3 regions of the Streptomyces sp. NPDC111520 genome follow, and region 1 is predicted to be linked to each of the others. Evidence: riboswitches for the same ligand, from Rfam matches in the RefSeq annotation. Region 1 holds a riboswitch; each other region holds the start of a gene.
The links. Region 1 has a riboswitch for cyclic di-AMP ahead of ACZ7MY_RS05060 (M23 family metallopeptidase). Riboswitches for the same ligand answer to the same signal wherever they lie in the genome.
Positions count from the first base shown of each region.

Region 2: it holds a riboswitch for cyclic di-AMP, as region 1 does, so the genes downstream of both, ACZ7MY_RS18740 (transglycosylase family protein) here and ACZ7MY_RS05060 (M23 family metallopeptidase) in region 1, are expected to answer to the same signal.
Region 3: it holds a riboswitch for cyclic di-AMP, as region 1 does, so the genes downstream of both, ACZ7MY_RS30620 (C40 family peptidase) here and ACZ7MY_RS05060 (M23 family metallopeptidase) in region 1, are expected to answer to the same signal.

Region 1 is NZ_JBVKBW010000002.1:226,052-229,458, forward strand. Features, by position in the region: gene ACZ7MY_RS05055 (extracellular solute-binding protein) at 1-972, shown strand, start outside; cyclic di-AMP (ydaO/yuaA leader) riboswitch at 1,190-1,329, shown strand; gene ACZ7MY_RS05060 (M23 family metallopeptidase) at 1,515-2,639, shown strand; gene ACZ7MY_RS05065 (hypothetical protein) at 2,757-3,038, opposite strand; gene ACZ7MY_RS05070 (DUF6227 family protein) at 3,162-3,407, opposite strand, start outside.
Region 2 is NZ_JBVKBW010000007.1:250,828-254,234, reverse strand. Features, by position in the region: gene ACZ7MY_RS18745 (aldo/keto reductase) at 1-557, opposite strand, end outside; cyclic di-AMP (ydaO/yuaA leader) riboswitch at 1,190-1,381, shown strand; gene ACZ7MY_RS18740 (transglycosylase family protein) at 1,384-2,523, shown strand; gene ACZ7MY_RS18735 (SAM-dependent methyltransferase) at 2,732-3,407, shown strand, end outside.
Region 3 is NZ_JBVKBW010000015.1:57,964-61,370, reverse strand. Features, by position in the region: gene pcrA (DNA helicase PcrA) at 1-1,684, opposite strand, end outside; cyclic di-AMP (ydaO/yuaA leader) riboswitch at 1,946-2,103, shown strand; gene ACZ7MY_RS30620 (C40 family peptidase) at 2,112-3,245, shown strand; gene ACZ7MY_RS30615 (hypothetical protein) at 3,310-3,407, opposite strand, start outside.

The sequences.
Region 1 (3,407 bases):
GACTTCCTGCGCCAGGCCGCGGACGCCGGCCGCTGGAAGGGCCGCACGTACGCGGTGCCCTTCAACACCGACGTCGGACTGCTCTACTACCGCACCGACGACCTCGCCAAGGCCGGCCGCCGCCCCGCCGACCTGCGCGGCTACGCCAAGATCGGCGACCTCCTCGCCGACGTCCGCCCGCTCGGCCACGCCGCCTACACCACCCAACTGCGCGCGTACGAGGGCCTGACGGTCAACACCCTGGAGACCTTCTGGACCGCGGGCGTCGAACTCGTCGACGGCGACGGCCGCTACACCGGCACCGAGGACGGGCTGCGCGAGGGCCTGGACGAGCTCGGCCGGGTGGGCGCCGCCAACAACCTCAACCCGGAGTCCCTGGAGGCCGACGAGTCGGTCACCCTCGCCCAGTTCACCGAGGGGCAGAGCGTGCTGATGCGCAACTGGCCGTACGCCTACAACCGGCTGGACGCCGCGCTCGCCCCCGGCGTCCGCTTCGGCGTGGCCCGGCTCCCCGGCGTCGCCGCCCTCGGCGGGCAGAGCCTGGGCGTCGCGGCCACCAGCGACCGCCCCGGCGACGCAGCGGACCTGATCCGCTTCCTGACCGGACGCAGCGCCCAACATGCCCTGCTCAGAGCGGGTTTCGCCGCCGCGCGGCGCTCAGCATACGGAGCCGGGGATGTCAACTGTGACGATCCTCACGACCCCCGCGCCTGGTTCTACGACCGCCCCGCGGGCCGCGGCTCCGAGCCCTCCCCCTCACCCGCCGCCGCGACCCCCGGGTACACGACCCTGCTGTGGTGCGCGCTGCAGGCCGCCAGGGCCCGTCCGGCGACCGCGCACTACGTCACGTTCACCCGGGTCCTGCAGCGTGAGGTGCACGGAATGCTCGCGGCGCACCGCTCCACCGACGCCACGGCGGAGCGTCTGGACGGCCGTCTGGGGCGCGCGCTCGGCGGCCGGGGTCCGGGGTGACCATCACTGCCCGTGAGCGCGGCACTCCCTTCCGCATAACGACTGATGCACACTCACATTTCCCGTAGGTCACGGCAGTCACGGCGCAATGTCCGGTTCCGTCCTGTCCATCCCCATAGATTCCCGTCATGAACTCGCTTGAGTGGCTTGGAATTGGCGGGCGCCTCTATTAACGTTCGATAACGCAGCGCGGTCGTCCCGCCGCCGTCAGGGCGGCGCCGTGCGCTTGCCGAATCCCGTCCGCGGGAACCGGGGAACCACTTCCTGGGGTGAATCGGGGGCCTTCCGAGGTCCTCGTAGGAGACCTTCCTGCTCCGAACCCGTCAGCTAACCCGGTAGGCGAGAAGGAAGGAAAGGAGCGCGCCCGCGTGGCGTCGAACGAGCCTGCCCTGATACCCGGACAGCAACAGGGGTCCGCGACCGCGTACTCCGAGTGGGACACCGCCGAGTGGAACATCGCCGCCGGCTGGAATCCCCCGGCAGCCGAGCAGGCACCGCCGACGAAGAACGCGATCGACGGCTGGGACACCGGGCAGTGGAACATGGCCGCCGGCTGGCTCGCCGCGGCCGAGGCGACGGGCTCCCAGGACGCAGGCGCCGTCGCCGACGCCACCGTCGCGCAGCACGAGCCCGCCCGGCACGAGACGTACGAGACCACCGCGCACGAGGCCTACGAGCCCGCCGCCCCCGCCCAGCCGCGCCACGAGGACATCAAGGCCTTCGACGCCTTCGGGAACACCCGCGACATCGAGGCCGCGCCCTACGAGGGCCCGGACGCCGAGCCGTGGGACCCCTCCGAGGAGTCGGCCGGCCCCCTGCGCGGCCGCCACCGCGTCGCCAAGCAGCGCTCCCTGGGCCGCGGTTCGGCCGTCTTCGGCGTCGCGGCCGTGGCCGTGCTCGGCGTCGGCGGGGTCGCCACCGCCGAGGGCAAGAACCCGCTCCCGGTCTCCCTCCCGCACCTGCCCGACGCGTCCCAGCTGCCCGGCATCGGCGCGCTCGTCGAGGACGACAGCGCCCCCGAGGCCAAGCCCGTCGCCGAGGCCCTGAGCCCCGACGCGGGCGAGGCGCTGCGCAACCGCATCCTCGACCAGGCCCAGCAGCAGCGGAACGCCGCCGACAAGGCCGCCAGGACCGCCGCGCAGCAGGAGGCGTCGGCCAAGGCCGCCAAGTCCGCCGCGCAGGAGCGGGTGCGGGCCGAGGCCGCCGCCAAGAAGAAGGCCGCGGCGGAGGCAGCGAAGAAGCTGGAGGCCGAGCGCCTGGCCGAGCTCGCCAAGAGCTTCGTCAAGCCGGTCTCCTCGTACACGCTGACCGCCGGGTTCGGCGAGTCCAGCTCGCTGTGGGCCAACACCCACACCGGCCAGGACTTCGCCGCCCCGACCGGCACGCCGGTCAAGGCCATCCACAGCGGCACCATCACCGAGGCGGGCTGGGCCGGTTCGTACGGCTACCGCATCATCCTGACCCTCGACGACGGCACCGAGCTCTGGTACTGCCACCTCTCCTCGATGATCGTCACCTCCGGCAAGGTCAGCACCGGTGACACCATCGGCCGCGTCGGTGCCACGGGCAACGTCACCGGCCCGCACCTGCATCTCGAGGTGCGCCCCGGCGGCGGCGACCCGATCGGCCCGATGGGCTGGCTGCGCAGCAAGGGCCTCACGGTCTGAGGCGACCGGTCGCGCGACCGGCCGGCCGCGTACGACCGCACCGACTCCGGCGGTCCTGGTGACTCCCCCCGTCAACCAGGGCCGCCGGTCCTTTTCGAGGCGAATTCCCCGTCGCCGCTACGGGACGACGAAGTTGTAGATCTCCGAGATCCGGGGCGGTCCGGTCGGCTCCGGGAAACCGGACTCCTTGGCGGCGGGCATCATGATCTCCATGAAGGCCTCGAGCGCCTGCGCGGTCTGCCAGACGTTCACCAGCCGCAGCCCCTCGTTGGTGATCACGGCGGCGTGGGAGAGCAGCCCGGACGGCGGATGCTCGGGCCCGAACCCCGCGCGGTGGTTCGCCTCCTCGTACTGCAGGGCCGTCACACCGGGGAACTCGACCTCCGCCAGGACCGGCATGGGAACCTCCCGCCTCCCAACGACACGCCTACGCCCCAATTTCCTCCGGCTGCACCCCGGCCGCAATCCGGAACGCGGCCGGGGACAGGGTCAGAACGGGGCGTTCGCGCGGTGAACGCGTGGTCAGAGCGCCTCCAGCCGTACGTCCGCCGAGTCGCAGGCCGCCGTCTCGTCGGCGTAGACCTCGCACACCGGCCGCCCGTCGGGGGTCATCGTGTGCTCGACCTCCCACAGGCTGATCTCCTCGCCGGTCTCCAGCAGGAAGGCGTGCTCGTACAACGTCCAGCCGGCGACCCGGCCGGTGCCGATCCGGGTGTGCCGGCCGGTGACGTACGCGATGTCGTGGCCCACCGCCGAACCCAGCCGGCT
Region 2 (3,407 bases), on a different contig from region 1:
CCCAGCCCGCGCAGGATCTCGGTGGCGCGGCGGTGCGCCTCCGCGGGGTAGTTGGAGATGCCGGCGTAGAGGGCCTTGCCCTGGCGGACCGCGGAGTCCAGGGCGCCCATGGTCTCCTCCAGGGGCGTGTCCGGGTCGAAGCGGTGCGAGTAGAAGACGTCCACGTGGTCCAGGCCCATGCGACCCAGGGACTGGTCGAGCGAGGACAGCAGGTACTTGCGGCTGCCCCATTCGCCGTAGGGGCCCGGCCACATGTCGTACCCGGCCTTGGTGGCGATGAAGAGCTCGTCGCGGTAAGGCCGGAAGTCCTGGGCGAAGAGCGTGCCGAAGTTGGCCTCGGCCGAGCCGGCGGGCGGGCCGTAGTTGTTGGCGAGGTCGATGTGGACCACGCCGCGGTCGACGGCGCGGCGCAGCACCGCGCGCTGGTTCTCCAGCGGCGAGGTGTCGCCGAAGTTGTGCCACAGGCCCAGGGACACGACGGGCAGCAGGACCCCGCTGCGCCCGGTCCTGCGGTATTCCATCGAGGCGTAGCGGTCGTCGGCGGCGAGGTAGGGCACGCGAGGGCTCCCGGGCGATGTAAGAAAATGTGCGGGATTGGGAGGCTACCGTCGGTGAATCGGCGCTGTCACGTCCGTTCTCCGGACGCGGCCCGCCGTCCGCCTGCTCTTCTCACCCCGCCGCGGGGGCGGTTGTGGCGCACGCCACACCAACGGCGGCGTGTGAACCGCGCATCCGGGAATCGCCGGCCGCCCCCGGCGGTTGGACCGGGGGTGCCCGTTCGGGCGGGCAGTCAGGGCGCCGCGGCCGGGGGCGGGTTGAACCACAACAGGTCCCGCCTTATCCGGCATTGAGGTGCCTAACCGGACATATGCGCCCACAGTGCATGCGTAGGCAATCGGTACGTGATGGGTGTCACGTACCGGTCACGCAACGGAAACCGCGGGCGACGCATCGTCCACATTTCCTGCTGAATTTCACCGGGCGATATCGGCCGATTACCGTCGGCCAAATTTTCGCCTACGCAGAGCGGACACTTCTCACGTAAAGTCACAGATGCGAATGATCGACTTGCGGTCCGCCGGGGGGCGTGATTCCGCTCCTTGCTCCGGAACGATTCCGTCGTTTAGCTTCCAGATCTCGCAGGACAAATGCCTGCGAGATTCTTCCGGGCGGAACGCCTAGTCCTGCCGCCGCCCGGACGCCGGATGACAAGACCGCACGGCAGGAGCGGGGGACCCAGGTAGTTTGCCGTTCCCGTTGGTCTCGGGACGGCTAGGGGTGAAGTCGCAGCGACATGCCTTTATTTGGTGTGCCATTTTGCGGCCGGGCATCTCCAGCCCGAACCCGACAGCTTACCTCGCAGGCGTCGGAGAGGAATTCGGCATGCCCGGTAAGGGAAAGCACCGTCGTCCGCGGAACACCCGTATCACCCGTATCAGCGCGCTGGCCGGCACCACCGGTGCGGCCGTGGCGCTCCCGATCGTCGGCGCCACCGGTGCCCACGCCGCTCCCGTGAGCGTCTGGGACAAGGTCGCGGCCTGCGAGAGCACCAACAACTGGTCCATCAACACCGGTAACGGCTTCTACGGCGGCCTGCAGTTCACCCAGAGCACCTGGGCCGGCTTCGGCGGCACGAAGTACGCGCCGCGCGCCGACCTCGCGACCAAGGCGCAGCAAATCGCCGTCGCGGAGAAGGTCCTGGCGACCCAGGGCCCGCAGGCCTGGCCCGTGTGCGGCCCGAAGGCCGGTCTGACCAAGGCGATGGCCGACCCGTCGGCCACCCCGGAGAGCGTCTCCGGCACCGCCGCGAAGCCCGCCGCCAAGCCGGCCGCTCCCGCCGTTAAGGCCGATGCGCCGAAGTCCTCCACCAGCGCGCCGAAGAGCGCGGGCGGCTCCTACAAGGTCGCCGGCGGCGACACCCTGTCCAAGATCGCCGGCGCCCAGTCGGTCGAGGGCGGCTGGAAGCAGCTGTACGCGGACAACGAGTCGGTCATCGGCGGCAACCCGAACCTGATCTACCCGGGCCAGGTCCTGTCGCTGGGCGAGAAGGTCGCCACCAAGGCCGCGCCGAAGGCCGCGAAGGCGGCCCCGGCCGCCGCCAAGGCGGCGAGCGCCTCCGGCTACACCACCCCGCTCGACCGCGTCACGCTGGGGACCGCCTACCACCAGGCCGGTGCCATGTGGTCCAAGGGCTACCACACCGGTGTCGACTTCATCGCCTCGACCGGCACCAAGGTGAAGTCGATCGCCTCCGGCACCGTGGTCTCCGCGGGCTGGGGCGGCTCGTACGGCAACCAGGTCGTCGTCAAGCACGCCGACGGCCGGTACTCGCAGTACGCCCACCTCTCCTCGCTGTCGGTCTCGGCCGGCCAGTCGGTCTCCGCCGGCCAGCAGCTGGGCCTGTCGGGCGCCACCGGCAACGTGACCGGTCCGCACCTGCACTTCGAGGTCCGCACCACCCCCGACTTCGGCTCCGACATGGACCCGCTGGCGTACCTGCGCGCCCACGGCGTCAACGTCTGATCGAACCGATCCACCGTCATCCGGCGGTAAGCGTGTGCCCTGTTCCCCTCTTGTCGGGAACAGGGCACATGCCTTTGGTCTGTGACCGAAAACGGATCGAATATTTCCATTTCTTGTTCTTCTCGAACGGTCGGTCAGTAGCCTCTGACGCACGTGGTCGTGTCCACGACCACTCGTCCCGATCGCCGACCACGAGCTGGAGCCGTTGATGGAGCGTCCCGCCTGGGCCCCCCATGGCATCGATCTTTCCGTGCCGAGCGTGTCCCGGATCTACGACTACTACCTGGGCGGCTCGCACAACTTCGAGGTCGACCGGGAGGCCGGACGGCGGGCCATCGAGGCCTTCCCCGGGCTGCCGAAGATCATGCAGGCCAACCGGGCGTTCATGCGCAGGGCGGTGCGCTTCGCCGTCGGCCAGGGCATCACCCAGTTCCTCGACATCGGCTCCGGCATCCCCACCTTCGGCAACGTCCACGAGGTCGCCCAGGCCGCCAGTCCCGGCGCCCACGTCGTCTACGTCGACCACGACCCGGTCGCCGTCGCCCACAGCCGCGCGGTGCTGGAGGGCAGCGACGCCGCCGCCATCGTCGCCGCCGACCTGCGCTCGCCCCGCGACATCCTGGACAGCCCCGAGGTGTGCGGGCTCATCGACCTGGAGCGCCCCGTCGCGCTGCTGCTCGTCGCGGTCCTGCACTTCCTCGAGGACGCCGACGAGCCGGCCAAGGCCGTGGCGGAGCTGCGCGACGCCCTCGCCCCCGGCAGCCTGCTGGTCGTCACCCACGCCTCCGTCGAGGGAGGCCCGCGCGCACCCGAGGAGGGGGAGCGGGTCGAGAACGTCTACCGCAGCGCGAGTTCGCCGCTGATCATGCGCTCGCGGGCCGAGG
Region 3 (3,407 bases), on a different contig from region 1:
AGCCCGTGCGCTCCAGCACGGCCTCCAGGACGGTGGCGGGGCCGGCGCCGGAGTCCACGACGGTGCGCAGCTCCTCCAGCAGCTCGTTGAAGCGCTTGACGGCGTTGACCGAGCGGGCGGCCATGCCGAAGGCCTCGTCCACCCGGCGCAGCGCCGCGGGGAAGGTGATCCGTTCGCGTGAGGCGAGGGCGTCGACCATCGCCTCGGCGCGTTCCCCGATGCCGCGCTTGGGCACGTTCAGGATGCGGCGCAGCGGGACGGTGTCCTCGGGGTTGGCGAGCACGCGCAGGTAGGCCAGGACGTCCCGGACCTCCTTGCGCTCGTAGAAGCGGACCCCGCCGACGACCTTGTAGGGCAGGCCGACGCGGATGAAGACCTCTTCGAAGACACGGGACTGCGCGTTGGTCCGGTAGAAGACCGCGACCTCGCCGGGGCGGGCGTCGCCGGCGTCGGTGAGCCGGTCGATCTCGTCGGCGATGAACTGCGCCTCGTCGTGCTCCTGGTCGGCGACGTAGCCGGTGATGACCGGGCCCTGCCCGGCCTCCGTCCACAGGTTCTTCGGACGGCGGGAGGCGTTGCGCTCGATGACGGCGTTGGCGGCGGTCAGGATGTTCTGGGTGGAGCGGTAGTTCTGCTCCAGCAGGATGGTGCGGGCCTGCGGGTAGTCCTCCTCGAACTGGAGGATGTTGCGGATCGTGGCGCCGCGGAAGGCGTAGATGCTCTGGTCGGCGTCGCCGACCACGCACAGCTCGGCCGGCCCTTCGCCGTCCTCCTGCGCGTCTCCGCCCGCCGTGCCCACCAGTTCGCGCACCAGGGTGTACTGGGCGTGGTTGGTGTCCTGGTACTCGTCGACCAGCACGTGCCGGAAGCGGCGCCGGTAGTGCTCGGCGACGTCCGGGAAGGCCTGGAGCAGGTTGACCGTGGTCATGATGATGTCGTCGAAGTCGAGCGCGTTGGCCTCGCGCAGCCGCGACTGGTACATCGCGTATGCCTCGGCGAGCTTCTTCTCGAAGGGGTTCTCGGCCTGGTCGGCGAAGGTCTCCTCGTCGATGAGCTCATTCTTGAGGTTGGAGACCTTGGCGCTGAAGGACTTCGGCGGGAACTGCTTGGGGTCCAGGTCCAGGTCCCGGCAGACCAGGGCCATCAGGCGCTTGGAGTCGGCCGCGTCGTAGATCGAGAAGCTGGAGGTGAAGCCGAGCCTCTTGGACTCCCGGCGCAGGATGCGGACGCACGCGCTGTGGAAGGTGGAGACCCACATCACGTTGGCGCGCGGGCCGACCAGCTGCTCGACGCGCTCCTTCATCTCGCCGGCGGCCTTGTTGGTGAAGGTGATCGCCAGGATCTGGCCGGGGTGGACCTTGCGGGCGCCCAGCAGGTACGCGATGCGGTGGGTGAGCACCCGGGTCTTGCCGGAGCCGGCGCCCGCGACGATGAGCAGCGGGGAGCCGGTGTGCTCGACGGCGGCGCGCTGCTGCTCGTTGAGCCCGTCGAGCAGCGCGGCCGGGTCGACGACGGGGCGGTGGGCGCCGTCCCGGTAGTACGCGTCCCGGTCGACGGGCGCGTCGAAGCGCCCCTCGAAGAGGTCGTCGGGGACCGTGCCGGGCTCCTCCTCGGGAGGCGGCGGGGGCTCCTCCTCCCTTGGTTCGAGGCCGGCCAGGAAGCTGTCGTCAAAGAGGCTGCTCATCGCCTCCCGAGTCTAGGCCGTGGGACGGACAGCGTTGCGCCGCTTGCCCGAGCCCGCGCCCTCCGGGGGCGTCCGGAAGTCGCCCGGTGCCCGTCCCCGGCGAACGCGTGACGACCGGACGCCCCCTTTCGCGGCCCCGAATGACGAAGGTCACGAAATGATTGCGGACAATTCGAACACCAGGGTTCCCACGGACCCCTGCAGTTGACTACCGTGCCGGATCAGGCGGTCCGCTCCACGCGGCGGCGACCGTGCCGTCACGGGCCGCCTCCGCTGAGTCCGGCGACCGCCGGAGCCGGGGACCCACGACCTTGGGGTGAATCGGTCCGTACGAGCGCAGCGCGCCCGTCCGCACCGTAGGGCGGCCTTCCGAAGCCCGAACCCGACAGCTAACCCGGTAGGCGGTCCACGGAAGGAGCCGCCTGACTTGGCGACGCACCGCAAGCCGCGCCCGCGCGCGCTGACCGTCCCCGGCCCCCGGGCCGCGGTGGGACTCACGACCGCCGCACTGGCGACCGTCACCCTCTTCGGCGAGAGCGCGAGCGCGGCGCCCGCCTCACCCGACAAGCCCTCCATCACCGAGGTCAAGGCCCAGGTCGACAAGCTCTACCACCAGGCCGAGGCCGCCACCGAGCGCTACAACGGCGCCAAGGAGCAGACCGAGCGGCAGCGCACGCGCGCCGACGCGCTGCTGGACCAGGTGGCCCGCAGGACCGAGACGCTCAACGCCGCCCGCCGCACCATCGGCGAGTACGCCGCGGCGCAGTACCGCGGCGGCGGCCTGGACGGGACGACGACCTTCCTCCTCACCTCCGACCCGCAGCAGTTCCTGGACCAGGCGCACCTGATGGACCGCCTGTCCGACCGCCAGGAGCACGCGCTGGAGACCTTCCGCTCCGAGCAGGCCGAGACGACGGCCAAGCGCTCCGAGGCCGTCGAGAGCCTGCAGAAGCTGACCGAGGCCCAGCAGCGGCTGAACGCGGAGAAGACCTCGGTCAAGCAGAAGCTCGCCGCGGCGCAGAAGTTGCTCAACAGCCTCACCGCGCAGGAGAAGGCACGGCTGGCGGCGCTGGAGAAGAAGCGCCGGGAGGAGGCGGCCGCGAAGGCCGCGGAGATCGCCGCCAAGGAGAAGGCCGCGCAGGAGGCGGCCGCCAAGGAGTCGGGCTCGTCCACGGGCTCCACCGGCTCCACCGCCCCGTCCGGCACCTACGCCGCCAAGGCGGCCAAGGCGATCGAGTTCGCGCGGGCCCAGCTGGGCAAGCCGTACGTGTACGGCGCCACCGGCCCGAACTCCTACGACTGCTCGGGCCTGACCCAGGCCGCCTGGGGCGCCGCGGGCGTCTCGATCCCCCGCGTGACCTACGACCAGGTCGACTTCGGGATCCGGGTGAGCGCGGACCAGCTGCAACCCGGCGACCTGGTCTTCTTCTACTCCGACATCACGCACGTCGGCCTGTACATCGGCGGCGGCAACATGATCCACGCCCCCCACACCGGGAGCGTGGTGAAGATCGCCCCGATCACGGAGATGCCGATCTACGGCTACGCCCGGATGGCCTGAGCCCGAGCCCGAACCTGAGCCCGAGCCCGAGCCCGGGCCCCCGTCCGGCCGCCGCCGGCCGGGCTCAGGTCCACAGCACCGCGATGAAGATGTTGGCGGTGGTCAGCGCACCCACGGTGCCGAAGGCCGCCGCCGGCACCTTCTCCTCGTCGCGCTTGACGT